DNA from 2 places in the Dietzia sp. ANT_WB102 genome. Region 1 is predicted to be linked to the other one. Evidence: riboswitches for the same ligand, from Rfam matches in the RefSeq annotation. Region 1 holds a riboswitch; the other holds the start of a gene.
The links. A riboswitch is a leader RNA that binds a small molecule or an ion and turns the genes downstream of it on or off. The one in region 1 is predicted to bind cobalamin.

Region 1 (4,647 bases):
TCGAGGCCCTCGCGAACGCAGCGCCGTCACGCACGGCAGCGCGCGGACGACCTGCTGGAGACGGTGGGCCTGGCCGACGCCGCAGGTCGGTCGGTCGTCGCGCTGTCGGGGGGACAACGCCAGCGGGTTGCGGTGGCGCGGGCCCTGATGGCCAGTCCGTCGCTCCTACTCGCCGACGAACCCACCAGTGCGCTCGACTCCGAATCGGGGCAGGCCGTCATGGACCTGCTCCTGCAGACCGCGCGCGACTTCGATGTGGCGCTGATGCTCGTCACCCACGAATCCGCCTTCGCCAACCGGTGCGACGCGCGAATCCATCTGGTCGACGGCGCGGTCGTCGGGTAGTCCCGTCGGCCGGCTGCGCTGGGCCGGAGGGGCGTCGTTCCGACGGCTAGACCCAGTCGACCGACAGTGGTGAACGGCGACCCCAGCCGACGGTCTGCAACAACGGTTCGTCGAGGTCCAGGGCGGGGTGCCCGAGGCAGAGATAGGCAAGGGGCCGCGCGCCGTGGGGGAGGGGCACGCTCGCCGAGAGATGGTCGGGCTCGACGAGACTCACCCAGCCCATCCCCAGTCCTTCGGCGGTGACCGCCAGCCAGAGCAGGGTGATGGCGGCGACCACGCTGTACTCGGTGGCTGCCGGGACGCTGGTGGTGCCGAGCGTCGGGCCCACAGGGGGGACGTGACTGACCACCAACCCGACCGGTGCCTGGAGGATGCCCTCGAGGCGGAGTGAGTCGTAGAGTTCGCGACGCTCACCGTCGAACCGTTCGGCTTCAGTGGCACGGACCTCCTGGAATCCCCGGTGGATGGCCTCGCGGACCGCCAGGTCCTGCACGACGGTGACGTGCCACGGCTGACTGAGCCCCACGCTCGGCGCGACGGCGAATACCTCGAGGAGCCGTTCGATGGTGGCGCGCGGAACCGGTGTGGGAAGAAAGTGCCGGTGATCGCGCCGTCTCGCCAGGACGCGCCACAACGCGTCGATGTCGGTCGCGGAGTCGTCATCCGGGGCATGGTGAAGCGTCATCCGCGGACGAACCTCGGGCTCCACATGCGGCCGGAGCCGGTCACCCGGCTGCCGGACGCGCCCACGATGAGCAGGCATTTCATGTCGATCGAGCTGCAGTCGAGTTCCCCGAGCGTCGTGAGGGTCAGGGACTCCTCGGCCCGACCCACGTCGCGGCCCACCACGACGGGCGTGGCCGGATCGCGATGGCGCAGCAGGATCTCGCGGGCGTCGGCGACCTGGCGGGTGCGCGAGCGGGAGGCGGGGTTGTAGATCGCCAGCACCAGGTCCGCGGCGGCGATTGCATCCAGGCGTCGTTCGACCACCTCCCAGGGTTTGAGCCGGTCGGACAGGCTCACCACCGCGAAGTCGGCGCCGATGGGAGCTCCCGCCCGAGCGGCCACCGCCTGGACGGCGGAGACCCCGGGCGCCACGCGGATGTCGACGTCGGCGTACCGAGGATCCTCGGCGGCCTCGAACACAGCGGCCGCCATGCCGAACACTCCCGCGTCTCCGCCGGAGACCACCGCGACCCGCTCGCCGGCGAGCGCGAGATCCAGCGCGAGCCCGGCCCGGTCCACCTCGACGGTGTTGCCCGAGCAGTGGCGTGTCAGGCCTGCCCGCTGCGGGACACGATCGACATACGGTGCGTACCCCACCACGTGGTCGACACCGTCCAGCACCTGGGAGGCCTCCGGGGTGAGCCAGGCGTCCGGGCCGGGGCCGAGCCCGACCACGTGCAGGACCGGGCCGGCGGGAGTCGGCGACGACCCGCCCGATGCCACCTGCGGGTCGCCAGCGTGCGCCGTCGGCGTGGTGCGGGCCGTGGGCGTGGTGCGGCGGCCGGTCGGGTCGCCATGCCGCGAATCGCCGGGCACCACAATGAGCGAAAAGTACGGCACGGTCGACGGATCGACGTCCGCGACCGCGCGGAAATGCTCGGCCGCCATCGACGCCCGCTCCACATAGACCGCGCCGTCCAGCCGCCCGGCGGCCTCAAGTGCGTTGCGCACGGAGGGGAAGTTCCGTCCCAGCTTCATGATGATCGCCCCGTCGGTGTCCGCGAGACGTCGCGCGAGCTCGGGCTCGGGCAACGTGCCGGGCAGTACCGTGAGGACGTCGGTCTGTCGGACCAACGGCGTGGCCGAGGTGGCGGTCGCTGCGGCGAATGCGGGGACCCCAGGCACGATCTCGGTGTCGAAACGCTCCGAGAGCCGGTCGTGCATGTACATGAACGAGCCGTAGAACAGCGGGTCCCCTTCGGAGAGCAGCACCACGTCACGGCCGGCGGTCAGGTGCTCGGCCAACCGTTGTGCGCTGCACTCGTAGAAGTCCGCGATGGCGCCCGCATAGCCGCCGGGATGGTCCGTGACGCCCGTGGTCACGGGGTACTCCAACCGCTCCTCGATCACGGTGGGGCCGATGAGGTCGGCAGCGATCCGTCGGGCGTTGGATTCCTTGCCGCGACCCGCGTGATAGGCCACCACGGCCGCGGAGCGGATGAGTCGGGCGGCTTTGAGGGTGAGGAGCTCGGGGTCACCGGGGCCCACGCCGACCCCGTAGAGCCTGCCTGACGCGCCGACGCCATCGTTGCCGACGGGGTGTGCGGCGGTCATTCGGTCTCCTGCGCCAGAGCGTTGACAGCCGAGGCGGTCATCGCCGACCCCCCACGCCGGCCGTGCACGGTGACAAAGGGGATGTCGATGCCGTGGTCGCTCGAGAACGCGGCCAGCGCCGCCTTGGATTCCGCCGCACCGATGAACCCGACCGGGCACCCGACGATCGCCGCCGGTCGCGGAGCCCCGTCGATCAGCATCTCCAGAAGGTGGAACAGTGCAGTGGGGGCGTTGCCGATCGCAACGACGGCCCCGTCCAGGCGGTCACCCCACAACGCGAGCGCGGCGGCTGAGCGGGTGGTGCCCATCTGTGCGGCCAGCTCGCGCACACCCGGATCGGACAGCGTGCACACCACATCGTTGTCCCGGGGGAGCCGGGCGCGGGTGATCCCCGACGCGACCATGTGGGCGTCGCAGAGGAGGGGCGCGCCCGAGCCGAGCGCCGACCGGGCGGCCCCGACGAGATCCGGGTGGACCTGCAGGTCGTCGACCAGGTCTGTCTGCCCGGTTCCGTGGACCATCCGCACGGCCAGCTTCTCCGCCTCCGCCGGCAGCCGCGACAGGTCCGTCTCCCGGCGGATCGTGGCGAAGGAATCGACGTAGATGGCGGGGCCGTCGTCGATGTAGTCATAGCGACGCGGCGGCCGGGCAGCACTGGGCATGGGTCCTCCTCGGGGTTCTCGCCCCGGACTGGAAAGCGCAGCGACGCGGCATGAGCGCGCTGATCCCCCGCGAGTGTCTGGCTCGGCACGCGTCACACGCGGGCCTCACAGTGGCGGAACCGCCCCGGAATCGCACCGGGTTCCTGACGTGTGGGACGGAAGGCAGCCTACTCGGGCACGACCAGCACTCCGCGCCACGGGGTGACGATCAGCTCGGCCACACCCGCGCCGGTGAGGCGGCCGACGAGACCCCGGTCGAGCACCCCGCCCGGGGCCTCGACGTGCTCGATCCCCGCCGTCACCGGGGACTGGGCCGGGGACGGGGCCGACGCGTCAGACGGAACGGGTACCGGCCCGTAGGCGAGCGGTCCGGCGGGGTCGGGCAGGCGCACATCCGCAGTCGACACCGCGGCGAGCGGCGCGGCGGAGGCGGCGGTCAGCTCGCGCACGTGCCAGGGCGCCTCGGGACCGGCGCCCCGGGCCTCGACGAAATCGCGCGCCAGCGCTGTCAATCGGTCGACGGCCTCGGCTAGCGGTACGACGGCCGACCAGGCGTCGCCCACCCGCAGTTGAACGGTGTCGCGGTCGAGCGCGACGAACCCCAGGTCGCAGGACCGCTCGACCAGGTCACCGCGGCCGTCGTCCAGGACGAACAGGAACCGGCCCGGCAAACCGCCGAGCGCGGGATCGGCGAGCAAACCGGAGTCCAGCGACTCGGTCACCGATCGCAGGTCCGCCCGGCCGCCGACCAACCCCGTCAGCGGCGAGACCAGGACGTTGCGCACGAGCTCGTGCCCGGGCGAGGGGAGCAGGCCGGTCCCGGCGATCGCCGAGATCACCTCGGAGGGCAGCTGCCCGTCCGGCCCGATCGGCAGGGCGCGCAGCTGCAGGTTCGCGCGGGTGGTGACGTGCACGTCGTCGTCGCCGTATCGTGCGGCGACCCCGTGCAGAGCGGTGAGGGACTCCGGCGACAGGCGGCCACCCGGGATGCGCAGCCGGACCAGGGCGCCGTCGGAGGCCGGCCACGGCCGCAACACTCCGGGGCACAGGTCGCCGCGCGTGCGGCGGGTGGGTTCGGTGATGCTCACGAGGGCCAGTGTGGCATCACGGTGGGTGGAGGGCGGCGGCCCAGGGGTGGGCGGTGACGGATAGGCTCGCCACTGCCGTGGTGTTCGGGAAGCCGGAGGAAAAGCCGGCGCGGCCCTCGCCACTGTAGTCGCGGAAGTCGCGCACCCTCGTCCGTCCCGACCCGGGGCGGAGACCACTGGGCCCACCGGCCCGGGAAGGTCGGTCGCACGGCGTTGATGCGAAAGCCAGGAGACCGGCCACGGCGACATGTTCCACGAGGGTTTGGAGAAGA
Region 2 (4,647 bases), 640 kb from region 1:
CTCCTGGACAGCATCCGCGAGTTCCCCGAGCTCGGCCTGGAACCGGTGGCGGTGATCGACGCCGACCCGCTGCTTGGCGGCGGCCGGCTGCCCGTCCCCGTCCTCGACCGTCCGCTCAACGAGGTCGTGACGGAGCTGGACGTACACACCGTGATCGTGGCGTTCCGCCACAGTCCGGATTCCTCGCTGGTATCCCCGCTGCGGCAGTGCGACGAGCTGGACTGCGAGATCTTCATCGTCCCGCGGCTCTACGAGTTCGTTCACCTCAGCTCGGACATGGACCGGATCCACACCATTCCGTTGATCAGGGTTCGGCGCCACATCTACCGGACGTGGTATTGGAAAACCAAGCGGCTCTTCGACATCACCGTGGCCGGGGGCGCGCTACTACTGCTCTCGCCTCTGCTCGCGCTGATTGCGGTGTCCGTGGCGGTGTCCGATCCCAAATCGTCGATCCTGTTCCGGCAGGTGCGGGTGGGGCGCGGTGGCCGCGAATTCATGCTGTATAAGTTCCGCTCGATGCGCTCGGTCACCGCCGAGCACTCCGACACCGACTGGCACCCCGAAGACCGCATCGATCCGATCGGGCGATTGCTGCGCATCTCCTCACTCGACGAGCTACCTCAGCTGTGGAACGTCGTGCGAGGGGACATGGCACTGGTCGGGCCGAGACCGGAGCGTCCGCATTTTGTTGAGCAGTTCGCCCGCAGCGTCCCCTCGTATCAGGACCGTCACCGGGTCCCCGTAGGGCTGACCGGGTGGGCGGCGATCCACGGACTACGCGGAGACACGAACATCGGCGACCGCGCCCTCTACGACAACTTCTATATCCAGAACTGGTCTGTGTGGCTCGACGTGAAAATCCTGCTACTCACCGCCAGAGCGGTTCTCAGGGGCACGGGCTCATGATTATGCCCCTGCAGCTCTGGGAGAGGTACGACGCCCGGTCCGCCGCCGTTCTTGTCAGTAGCTGCGGGGGGCTGCTGCTCCCGCTCCTCGCCATCGCCAGTCCGGAGCTGTTCCACGCGGGCGCGATGTCGGCACTGGTCGCGGTCTGGATGTGCGCTGTCGTCCTGTTCGTCTTCACGATCCGGGTCGGCAAGCTGACGGACAGGCAGTTCGGGGTGGTCGGCATCACCGCCATGGTCGGCGTCGCGATCTCCGCGTCCATCGTGACCGACCCGGCCGTCGCCCCGGCGATCGTCGCGCTCCTGTCCGCGATGCCCGCGATCGCCGCGATGTCGTCGACCAGGCGGACCACGATCGGCTTCACCGTCGCAGCGTTGCTTCTCGCCGCCGGCTTCTCCGTTTTCTGGTCGACCTCCCTCACCGCTCGACTCGTGGCGGTCGCCGCCTCCATCCTTACGGTCTCGATACCCGTGGCCCTGGTCGTGGCCCTCCGGAGCTCCCTGGAGTTCGCGATGGAGAAGGTGGCGCGACTCGGAGAGATCGACCCACTCACCCACGCGTTGAACCGCCGCGGTCTCACCAGGCGGCACGCGCGGGTGTTCGAGCACTGCGTTCGCCGGGGCCTGCCGGTGGGCTTCCTCCTCATCGACATCGACCACTTCAAGTCAGTCAATGACAGCCGCGGGCACACTGCCGGCGATCGGGTGCTCGTGAATTCCGTAGCCACCATCGCCGCAGCGGCGCCACCGCACAGTCTGGTGAGCCGCATCGGCGGCGAGGAGTTCGTGGTGATGTCCGCTGCCGAGAACAAGGCGGACGTGAGCGCCGCCGCGGAACGGATCCGGATGGCGGTCGCGGCGGAAGGCGAGGTGACGGTGAGCGTGGGCGCCGTGGTCGCCTCGATCGTCACAGAGTCCGAGGGCTGCCCGAACGCCTCCGCGATCATTGATGAACTCACCCGGCAGGCGGACCTCGGCGCGTACCGGGCCAAGTCTCTCGGCCGGGACCGGGTGGTGATGCGCACCGCGCCCACGATCCACTGGACACCCGGGATCGAGGACGAGGGCACCGACTCGCCGGTCAACCTCAAGAGTGGTCACCCGTTGGGTGCACTGGCCGGGCAGGAACTCAAACGTCGGCGACAGGCTCCCGAGGAGAGTCGGCGGATCGCCTAGGTGCGTTTCCCCCGGCCGGTCGGCCTGTGGCATCGTCATCGCGCTTCCCCTCGGGAGGCGCCCACGGTATACGCTTTGCGCAGCTACGGCGTTCGGGAACCCGGTGTGAGACCGGGGCGGCCCTCGCCACTGTGAGCGGTGATGTCACCGGTCCTTCGTGCCACTGCCCGCACTTGTCGTGCTGGCGGGAAGGCGGACCGGCGGCGGTTCGGCCCGTCTCGATGAGATGGGCCGGGAAAACCGTGAGCCAGGAGACCGGCCGTGGCTGCCACCACGAGTGCCCGCGAGGTGACGGGCAGAAAGGTTCCACCAGATGCATATCGCAGAGGGTTTCCTGCCGTCGGCGCATGCCGTCGCATGGACCGCCGTCGCGGCGCCGTTCGTGATTCACGGCGCGCGGGAGGTCGTCAGGACTGTCCGTCGGACGCCGGAGGCGGGTGTGCTCCTGGGCGTCGCCGGGGCGTTCACGTTTGTCATGTCGGCCATCAAGCTCCCCTCGGTGACGGGGTCGAGCTCGCACCCGACCGGGACGGGCCTGGGGACGATCATCTTCCGACCACCGGTGATGGCGTTTGTCGCCACCGTGGTCTTGTTGTTCCAGGCGTTGCTGCTCGCGCACGGAGGGATCACCACACTGGGCGCGAATGTGTTCTCCATGGGGGTTGCCGGCCCGTGGGCTGCCTACGCGGCGTTCGTCGCGTGTCGGAGGGTCGCGATGCCGCTGCTGGGTGCGGTGTTCGTCGCCGCGTTCCTCGCCGACCTCATGACGTACATCACCACGAGCGCCCAGCTCGCGTTGGCGTTCCCGAGTGCCGAGCACGGTCTGTGGTATTCGATGGGCGAGTTCCTCGCGGTCTTCGCTTTGACGCAGATCCCGCTCGCGATCGTCGAAGCGCTCGTCGTGGTGGTCATCGTGAGTGTTCTGATGCGCATCGCCTCGCGCGAACTCGACCTCCTCGGCTTCTTCCGGCGTGCACGCCTCTCGGACCCCGAAAACGACGACGACGAGGCAGTCGCCACCGGGGCCGACGGTGGCGCCGGCGGCTCCCAGGCTCGGGTCGGGACCACGGAGGTGTCGCGATGACCGGCCGCAAGCACGTCAACGTGTGGGTGCTCGTCGGGCTGATCGCCGCGGCTTGCGCGATCGCGGTGTTCTCCCTGATCTACGGCACCGGGGCGGGCGGCGCCTTCGAGGGGGCCGACGGACAGGCTGAGGGCACGATCGGCGAGGTGTCGCCGCAGTACGAGCCCTGGTTCGAGCCGCTGGTGCCCGAACTGCCGGGAGAAGTCGAATCGGGACTGTTCGCGCTCCAGGCCGGGATCGGCGGCGGGATCGTCGGCTACGGCATCGGCGTCCTGCGGACCCGGTCCAGGCACCGCCGGGACAGCGGGATCGCTGCCGCGGGCACTGCCACTCCCGGCGCGGCCCCCGCCGGGCACTAGATGAATCCGATCGAACTGGCGGCCTCCCACAACCGCTGGTCGGCCCTCCCCACAGCGGAGAAGCTCCTGCTCTTCGGTGGCTTGCTGGTGGCGGCGCTTCTCGTGCCGCCGCCGGTAGGCCACGCGGTGATCCTGGCCATCTGTGCGGCGTGTGCGCTTGTCCTGGCCCGGGTGCCCGCCCGGGTCTATGTGCCGGCGCTACTCGCGCCCGTCGTGTTTCTCCTCCTGGGCACCGGCCCCCTCATCTGGGATCTGGTGGATTGGCGTTTCGTGGTGGACCCGGCCGGGGTGGACACCGCGTGGCGGACGGTGAGTCGCGCGAGCGCGGCCACCGCTACCACCATCACGCTGGCCTGCACGACTCCGGTCGCGGACCTGCTGGCCGCCGGGCGGCGGGCGGGACTTCCCGGCCCCCTCGCGCACGTCGTGGACACCACGTATCGCCTGATCGGCATCCTCATCGGCACCACCCGCACATTGCGCCAGGCCCACGATCTCCGGCTGGGCAACCGGACCGCGCGCGCCGCGATCAGCTCGGTGGGCACCCAGTTCGCTTCGGTCTTCGTGCTGGCCGTGACTCGCGCCCGGGCGATCGACGACGCGATGTCGATGCGGGCCGAACGAGGCGAGACCGCGGTCCTCGCTCCGGCGCGTCCGGTCTCCCCCGCCCGCGTGGCCGTGATCGGGGTGGTCCTCGTGGCCGTCGCCGCCCTGGGGGTCGTGACGTGACGATCCTCGCCCTCCACGGTGGCCGGTTCTCCTACCGGCGGGCCGACACGCCCGGCGGGCGACGGCACATCGTGCTCGACGGCGTCGACCTGGCGGTGTCTGCCGGGGCGCGGATCGCGCTGCTCGGCGGGAACGGCAGCGGCAAGACCACACTGATGCGCCTGCTAGTGGGTCTGGCCCCCCTCGAGGCGGGCGTGATGGAACTCGACGGTGTGCGGCTCCGGGACCGGCGGGCGGACCGGACCCGTCTCCGGGAGTCCGTGCAGATGGTGCTCCAGGAGCCCGACGATCAGATCTTTGCCACTTCCGTGCGCGCCGACGTGTCGTTTGGCCCCGTCAATCTCGGCCTGGGTTCCGACGAGGTGGCGCGACGGGTCGACGAGGCGTTGGA

Region 2: it holds a riboswitch for cobalamin, as region 1 does, so the genes downstream of both, FQ137_RS06485 (energy-coupling factor ABC transporter permease) here and FQ137_RS03540 (precorrin-8X methylmutase) in region 1, are expected to answer to the same signal.

The regions. Positions count from the first base shown of each region.
Region 1 is NZ_VOBA01000001.1:783,234-787,880, forward strand. It holds gene FQ137_RS03525 (ABC transporter ATP-binding protein) at 1-345, shown strand, start outside; gene bluB (5,6-dimethylbenzimidazole synthase) at 392-1,030, opposite strand; gene FQ137_RS03535 (precorrin-2 C(20)-methyltransferase) at 1,027-2,625, opposite strand; gene FQ137_RS03540 (precorrin-8X methylmutase) at 2,622-3,287, opposite strand; cobalamin riboswitch at 3,338-3,463, opposite strand; gene FQ137_RS03545 (nitrite reductase) at 3,455-4,375, opposite strand; cobalamin riboswitch at 4,437-4,632, shown strand; gene cobN (cobaltochelatase subunit CobN) at 4,623-4,647, shown strand, end outside.
Region 2 is NZ_VOBA01000001.1:1,420,049-1,424,695, reverse strand. It holds gene FQ137_RS06495 (sugar transferase) at 1-909, shown strand, start outside; gene FQ137_RS06490 (diguanylate cyclase) at 906-2,084, shown strand; cobalamin riboswitch at 2,132-2,363, shown strand; gene FQ137_RS06485 (energy-coupling factor ABC transporter permease) at 2,398-3,168, shown strand; gene FQ137_RS06480 (energy-coupling factor ABC transporter substrate-binding protein) at 3,165-3,527, shown strand; gene FQ137_RS06475 (energy-coupling factor transporter transmembrane protein EcfT) at 3,528-4,256, shown strand; gene FQ137_RS06470 (energy-coupling factor ABC transporter ATP-binding protein) at 4,253-4,647, shown strand, end outside.